2 regions of the Streptomyces sp. NBC_00328 genome follow, and region 2 is predicted to be linked to the other one. Evidence: riboswitches for the same ligand, from Rfam matches in the RefSeq annotation. Region 2 holds a riboswitch; the other holds the start of a gene.
What was found. Region 2 has a riboswitch for S-adenosylmethionine ahead of OG485_RS43910 (putative leader peptide). Riboswitches for the same ligand answer to the same signal wherever they lie in the genome.

Region 1: it holds a riboswitch for S-adenosylmethionine, as region 2 does, so the genes downstream of both, OG485_RS13940 (aminotransferase class V-fold PLP-dependent enzyme) here and OG485_RS43910 (putative leader peptide) in region 2, are expected to answer to the same signal.

What each region holds. Positions count from the first base shown of each region.
Region 1 is NZ_CP108013.1:3,177,349-3,181,031, forward strand. Features, by position in the region: gene OG485_RS13930 (rhomboid family intramembrane serine protease) at 1-138, shown strand, start outside; gene OG485_RS13935 (Lrp/AsnC family transcriptional regulator) at 181-462, shown strand; gene OG485_RS13940 (aminotransferase class V-fold PLP-dependent enzyme) at 502-1,863, opposite strand; SAM riboswitch class IV at 2,057-2,173, opposite strand; gene trpD (anthranilate phosphoribosyltransferase) at 2,259-3,323, opposite strand; gene qcrB (cytochrome bc1 complex cytochrome b subunit) at 3,494-3,683, opposite strand, start outside.
Region 2 is NZ_CP108013.1:860,154-863,836, reverse strand. Features, by position in the region: gene OG485_RS03610 (hypothetical protein) at 136-426, shown strand; gene OG485_RS03605 (glutathione S-transferase C-terminal domain-containing protein) at 523-1,314, opposite strand; gene OG485_RS43910 (putative leader peptide) at 1,426-1,491, opposite strand; SAM riboswitch class IV at 1,528-1,672, opposite strand; gene OG485_RS03600 (amino acid ABC transporter permease) at 2,160-3,164, shown strand; gene OG485_RS03595 (amino acid ABC transporter ATP-binding protein) at 3,161-3,683, shown strand, end outside.

The sequences.
Region 1 (3,683 bases), 2.3 Mb from region 2:
CTGGCCCACCTCGTGGGCTTCTCCCTGGGTTTCGTCTACGCGTGGGCGCGGTTCCGGCCCCGAAGGCCGCTCGCGCCCGTTCGGGGGGTGCTGCCGGGGCCCCCGGTGGAGCGGCCGGGCCAGGTGGACCGCGAGTAGGGTGAGATCCCCAGCAGTGGCCCCCTAGGGAGAGAACCAGCCGTGATCACCGCGATCGTCCTCATCAAGACCAGCGTGGACCGGATCCCCGAGATCGCCGAGTCGATCGCGTCCCTGGAGAGCGTCAGCGAGGTCTTCTCCGTCACGGGCACCTACGACCTGATCGCCATGGTCCGGGTCCAGGCCCACGACGACCTGGCGGACGTCATCCCCGGCAAGATCAGCAAGATCCCGGGCGTCGAGGCGACGGACACGCACGTGGCGTTCCGTACGTACTCCCAGCACGACCTGGAGGCGGCGTTCGCGATCGGTCTCGACTCCTGACCGACGCGGCACCGCCTCCGGGCGAGGCCGCCGTGGGCGTCAGACCGCCGGGACGCAGCGGCCGTCCTCGGTGCGGTACTGCCAGCGCGCGCCGTCCCTGACGAGTTCGCGCACCGCGCGGACGAAGCGCTCGACGTGCTCGTCGGGGGTACCGGCGCCGAAGCTGACGCGGATGGCGTTGAGGGACTTCTCCCCGGGCGCCGCCTCGGGGGCTCCGCACTCCCCCTGGGTCTCCGGGGCGCTGCCGAGCAGCGTGCGGACGAGCGGGTGGGCGCAGAAGAGGCCGTCGCGGACGCCGATGCCGTACTCGGCGGAGAGCGCGGCCGCGAAGTGCGAACTGTTCCAGCCCTCGACGACGAAGGAGATGACGCCGACCCGCGGGGCGTCGTCGCCGAAGAGGGACAGGACCCGGACCTCGGGGACCTCGGCGAGGCCCGCGCGGACGGTACGGATCAGGTGCCGCTCACGGGCGAGAAGGCTGTCGAAGCCCTCCTCGGTGAGCGCCTTGCAGGCCGAGGCGATCGCGTAGGCCCCGATGACGTTCGGCGAGCCGGCCTCGTGCCGGGCGGCGCTGTCGTGCCACTCCACGTCCACGCCGCCGTCCGTGCGCCGGGTGACCTTGCGGCTGGCGCCGCCGCCCGCGAGGTACGGGTCGGCCTCGCGCAGCCAGTCGGAGCGGCCCGCGAGGACACCGGAGCCGAACGGCGCGTACAGCTTGTGCCCGGAGAACGCGACCCAGTCGACGTCGAGGTCCTGGACCGACACCGGGTGGTGCGGGGCGAGCTGCGCGGCGTCGAGGACGATGCGGGCGCCGTGGGCGTGGGCGGCGGCGGCCAGCTCCCGCACCGGCCACAGCTCCCCGGTGACGTTCGAGGCGCCGGTGACGCAGACCAGGGCCGGTCCGTGAGGGTCGCGGGCGGCGAGGGCGTGCTCCAGGGTGGCGACGGCCTCGCCCGGGGTGCGCGGGGCGTTCAGGTACGTCACCCGGGCGTCGCGCCAGGGCAGCAGCGAGGCGTGGTGCTCGGTCTCGAAGACGAAGACCTGGCAGTCGGCCGGGAGCGCGGCGGCGAGCAGGTTGAGCGAGTCGGTGGTGGAGCGGGTGAAGACCACCTGGTCACCGGCGCGGCAGTCGAGAAACTCCTCGACGGTCCTGCGGGCGTTCTCGAAGAGGTCGGTGGAGAGCTGCGAGAGGTAGCCGGCGCCCCGGTGGACGCTGCCGTAGTAGGGCGCGTACGCGGCCACGTCGTCCCACACCCGCTGGAGGGCGGGCGCGCTGGCGGCGTAGTCGAGGGCCGCGTAGGTCACCTCGCCGCCGGTGACGAGCGGGACGGTGACATCCCGGCCCAGAACGGCCAGGGGGGCACAAACGGACTGGTCGGCGGCAACGGTGGAGACAGACATGGCGAGCTCCTGTGAGAGGCAGGCGGGATCACCGCGCGAGCCGGCCGCCCGGAGGCAGGGCTGGGCTCAGCGCGGGAAAAGGTGAAAAGGGTGTGCGGAGGCGGGGCTCGGCGCCCTATCGCATTCGCTTGCTCACAGAAGGCTCCCTCGAACGACCAGGACCCCTGGTTGCATCCGCCCGGAGGACGGGAGGGGTCCGCGCTTGCCGTAGGCCTCGCTGCCTACGACCTGGTCTTCACCCGGGGCACCCCGCCACGGACGGAGGGTTGCCGGACAGCCGGCCGGGGCCTGATGGCTGTCACTCATGACCTGATACAGCATCTTGCCAGAGGATCTTCCACGCGCAAGGCGCAGTCCGGATTCTGGACTGCGCCTCGCTCCGTGTCACCGGTGGATCAGGCGTTGCTGGCGGCCACCCAGCGCTCCAGGGTGCGCTTCGCGGCCCCGGAGTCGATCGCCTCGGCCGCCTTCTCCATTCCGTCGCGGAGCTGGTCCGCGAGCGGCGCGCCGGTCGGCGACAGGGCCACCAGGGCCGCCGCCGAGTTCAGCAGGACCGCGTCCCGTACGGGCCCCCGCTCGCCGTCCAGGAGGCGCCGGGCGACCTCCGCGTTGTACGAGGCGTCGGCGCCGCGCAGGGCCTCCACCGGGACGATGTCGAGCCCGACGTCGCGCGGGTCGAAGCGCTCCTCGGTGACCTTGCCGTCGCGGACCACCCAGACGTGGGAGCCCGCGGTGGTGGTCAGCTCGTCGAGGCCGTCGTCGCCGCGGAAGACGAGCGAGGAGTTGCCGCGCTCGGCGAACACGCCCGCCACGATCGGCGCCATCCGGGGATCGGCGACGCCGACCGCCTGGGCCTTCACGCGCGCCGGGTTGGTCAGCGGACCGAGCACGTTGAAGGTGGTCCGGATGCCCAACTGACCGCGGGCCGCGGCCACATGACGCAGCGCCGGGTGGAACTTGACCGCGAAGCAGAAGGTGATCCCGGCCTCCTCGGCCACCTCGGCCACCCGTTTCACCGGCAGTTGGAGATTGACGCCGAGCTTCTCCAGGACGTCCGACGCGCCGGACGCGGAGGACGCGGCCCGGTTGCCGTGCTTGACGACCTTGGCGCCGGTGCCGGCCACCACGATCGAGGACATCGTGGAGATGTTGACGGTCTTCGCGCCGTCGCCGCCCGTTCCGACGATGTCGACGGTGTGTCCGGGCACCTCGATGACATTGGCGTGCTCGTACATCGCCCGGACGAGTCCGGTGATCTCCTGGACGGTCTCGCCCTTGGCCCGCAGGGCCACCACGAACCCGGCGATCTGCGCGTCGGTCGCCTCGCCGCGCATGATGCGGTCCATCGCCCAGGCCGTGTCGTCCGCGCTCTGGTCGCGGCCTTCGAGCAGGCCGTTCAGTACCGCGGGCCAGGAACGGCCCGCCGCGGTGTCGCCTCCAGCGGGGTTCACAGCGCTCATGGTCGCTCCTGGGTTCGTGGGTCACGCGGTCGCGGGTGACACGGGTCGTGGGTGACGCGGGGTGGATCGCCCCGCAGCACCGGGTGAGTCCACCCTATCCAGCCCGGAGGACGGCAAAGAGCCCCGTCCATGTCATGGACGGGGCTCCAGCCGTGGCGAACAGCCGGGGATCAGTGGTGGCCGTGGCCGCTCGTGATCTCCTTGTACTCCTCGACGGTGGGCTTGGGGATCTGGCCTTCCTCCCCGTAGAAGCCCTGGCTCATCTTGGCGCGCAGCTTCTGCGTGCCCGAGACCTTGCGCTCGACACCGTTCTCGTCGACCGTCGGGCCGATCTCGGCCGGCTTGTACTGCTCGTGCGCG
Region 2 (3,683 bases):
CCACCGCGGATCTGTGGCTAGGCGTTGCCCGGCTCGTCGGCTTTACGGGACGCAGGGTTTGGTCCGGCTTCTGGCGGCCTGGAGAGGAGGGCCGCGGCGGCGAGCGGTGGCATCGGGCATGCGTCGTATCCGGGGATGGGACAGAGTGATGCCATGGGCCGCCTGTGGATGACCTGGTCGCTCGAGGGTGTCGGATCGGCCGGCCAGAACGTCGCGGACGTCGAGGCGGCCTGCCGGGCCCTGATCGGCTCCGTGGAGCGGTCCCGGCGTGCCTTCGAGGTGCCGGAGCCGTGGGAGGAACTCCGCGAGTCGGCGCTGATCCTCCAGGAGCAGATTCTGGGCCCGGGGCGCGAGGTCCTGGAGCAGGGCCGGCTCTGGGCCTCCACCCTGAAGGGCGTGAGCATTCTGCTGGTTCCGCGCGAGTGATCCGCGCGGCCGCCGGGCCGGTGTTTCCGGCCCGGCGCTCGCCGTCCGCGGGAGTTACCGTCCGACTGCCCGGCAGGCCCGGTTACGGCGGGAGCGTCAGACGTCCGCCGCCAGGGGCACCACATCACTGCCGTGCCGGAAGGCGGGGTGATCGCCGAGACGGCGTACGTAGTCCAGGAGCCGGGGACGCGAGCGGAGGGCGTCGCAGGGGCCCAGCCCGGTCAGAGCCGTCCATACGTCCACGTCAGCCGCCGTGAGGGAATCACCCAACACGTAGGGCCTGGAGGCGAGTTGGCAGTCCAACAGTTCCAGGGCAGCCGCGAGCTCCGAGGCCGGGGCGGACGGGGTGACATCGCGGTCGAGCAGATCGCGGAGGGCTTCGATGTCGGCGGCGAGGGACGGAGGGCAGAGCGCGGAGGGGCTCGTCGTGGTGTGACCGGAGAACAGTCCGGCCAGATCGCGGAGGATGGCGGGCGAGTGGTTGCTGACGATGCGTCCGCTCCACCGGTCGCACAGGGCGGGAACGGTGAGCGGTCCGTCGAAGTGATACGCGGTGGCCTCGTAGGCGCGGCGCAGTGAGGCGAAGGCGTCGGGTGTCCGCGCGGGGTCTTCCATGAGCGTGGTGGCGACCGAGTCCCGCAGGCCGAGCAGCTCGAGGGTGATGGCGATACGCAGCGAGAACGGACAACTCCGCGACAGATACAGCTCGTAGCGGTGTGGAGCCGGGTAGAAGCCGCCGGCGAGACCGACACCGATGCGGCTGTCGACGCGGTGGGGGAGGGCGGACGGTGTCGTTGCCGGCTGGAGGCGAAGGGTCGAGGGGAACGAAATCTGCTCACAGGGGCGTGCGTCGGCTGTGCTGGACGTGCGCGAAGCTGTCTCGGGCATGACTCTCCCTGGGGGAAGAAGGAAGCCACCGCCGCTTTGTGGGCACCGGCGGCCGAATGCGGATTGACTGCGCTGGTCGCACCGGTCCGGATCGCACGGACCGGCAGCGGATCAGTAAGCGCTGGAGACACGCAACAGATCGATGTGCAGGCGCCTCGTCAAGCCGTTCCTTGGCATTCCCACCGGTCCCGACTCCGGGGCTCGCGAGACGCGAGACCACGCTTGCCCCGCCGCACCGGCGGGACCCGGTCGTCACCCGGGGCACCCCGTCGCGGTGGAAGGGTTGCCTGTCAGCGGGCCGGGGCCGATGACCGACGGAGCGGGCGAACCCGCGCCATCGGCGCTGACAATCGTGACCGTCCATGCCAGTCTCGGTGCGCTCTGTTGCGCCGTCAAGAAGGCCGCACGCACGGTCTCACCTGGTGGTCACCCGCATTGACATTGTTTTCGGGACGGGCCTAACCTGCGGCCCACCACAGGATGCCTTTTCGGCCGGAGTAGAAATGGTGACGGCGATGCACACAGCTGACGGGACGGCCGCATGGCGGCGCCTCGGTCGCGATGTGCTGTGCGCCGACCGCTCCGTGGACCTGCTGCGCGTCAACAGCGCCCTCTGTACGGGCATGTGTCGCTCCCTCAGCCGAGGCTGACGGCCTCTTCGGGTCTTTGACGACCAGGGGCTGACGGCTCTTCGAGTCTTCGACGACCACCGCTGCCGCGATGTGTCCTTTCCCGTCCAGCCCCCGTTCCACGTGTGCCCGCGCCTCGCCGCGTACCGAGCCGTCCCGCCCGGCGTTGCGCTGCCGCTCCGTGGTCCGGGGTGTCCGAATCCGCTGGAGCTCTCCATGAGTCAACCTCCCGGCAGCGCTGTGTCCTTGGGATCAGCGACGCCCGCCGAGGCGATCCCCCGTACCGACGTCCCCGCCGCGCCCAGGCCCCTGGCGGCCCAGCGAGTCCTTCCGCTCCGGCGTCCCGGCCGCTGGATCATCACGGCCGTCGTGCTCGTGCTGGTCGCCCAGATCCTTCACGGCCTGGTGACCAACCCCTTCTACCAGTGGGATCGGTTCCAGTACTGGTTCTTTCGCCCGACCATTCTCGACGGCCTGCTCATCACCCTCGAAGTGGCCCTCTACAGCGCCGTGTTGGGACTGCTCGGCGGCATCGTGCTGGCTCTGGCCAGACTCTCCCAAAGCCCGGTGCTGCGCGCGGTGAGCTGGGTCTACACCTGGCTGTTCCGGTCGGTGCCGCTGATCGTGGTCCTGCTGTTCCTCTACAACTTCAGCGCGCTGTACCAGACGTTGAGCGTGGGCGTACCGTTCGGGCCGGCCTTTTTCACCTTCGACGAGTCCCGCCTGGCCACCGACATGGCCGTCGCCGTCGTAGGACTGAGCCTGAACGAAGCGGCGTACGCCTCCGAAGTGGTACGCGGCGGCCTTCTCTCCGTCGACCAGGGCCAGCACGAGGCGGCCTCCGCCCTGGGACTGCCGAAGCGGTACCAGTTCGCGAAGATCGTCTTCCCGCAGGCACTGCGCTCCATCACCCCCAACTACGTGAACCAGCTGATCGGCCTGATCAAGGGCACCTCGCTGGTCTTCTACGTGTCCCTGCTGGACCTGTTCGGCTCCGTGCAGAGCATGGGCAGCACCTACCCCGGCGACATCGTGCCGCTGCTCCTCGTGGCCACCGCCTGGTATCTGATCCTCACCAGCGTCGTGTCCGTCATCCAGTTCTATGTCGAGCGGTACTACTCGCGGGGCGCGCTGCGCACCCTGCCGCCGACCCCGTTGCAGAAGGCGCGGAACGGTCTGCGTGACGTGCGGGACCGGTTCCGGAGGGAGACGGCGATATGAGCGGCGAGACCCATCTGAAGACAGTGAGGACTCGGACGGCCCCGGTCGCCGACGCGGCGGAAGCGGCGTCGGCCTCCTCCGCCCGGGCAGCGGACGCCGCGGCGACCGCCGAGAGCGCCGGAGCGCTCCAGGTCGAGCCGGCCGCGGTCGAGGTGCACGATGTGCACAAGTGGTACGGAGCCCAACGGGTTCTGGACGGTGTGGAGTTGACCGTGCGGCCCGGCGAGGTGACGGTCGTCCTCGGCCCGTCCGGCTCCGGAAAGTCCACCCTCCTGCGGGTGATCAACCACCTGGAGAAGCCCGAGATCGGCCATGTGAGCCTGAACGGTGAGCTCATCGGCGTACGCAGGCACGGCGACCGTCTCAAGGAGCTGAGCGAGCGGGCCATCCTGGCCCAGCGCAGCCGGATCGGGTTCGTGTTCCAGAACTTCAACCTCTTCCCGCACCTGACCGTGCTGGACAACGTGGCCGCCGCTCCGGTGGCGACCGGGCGGCTGTCCAGGGCCGGGGCGCGGGACC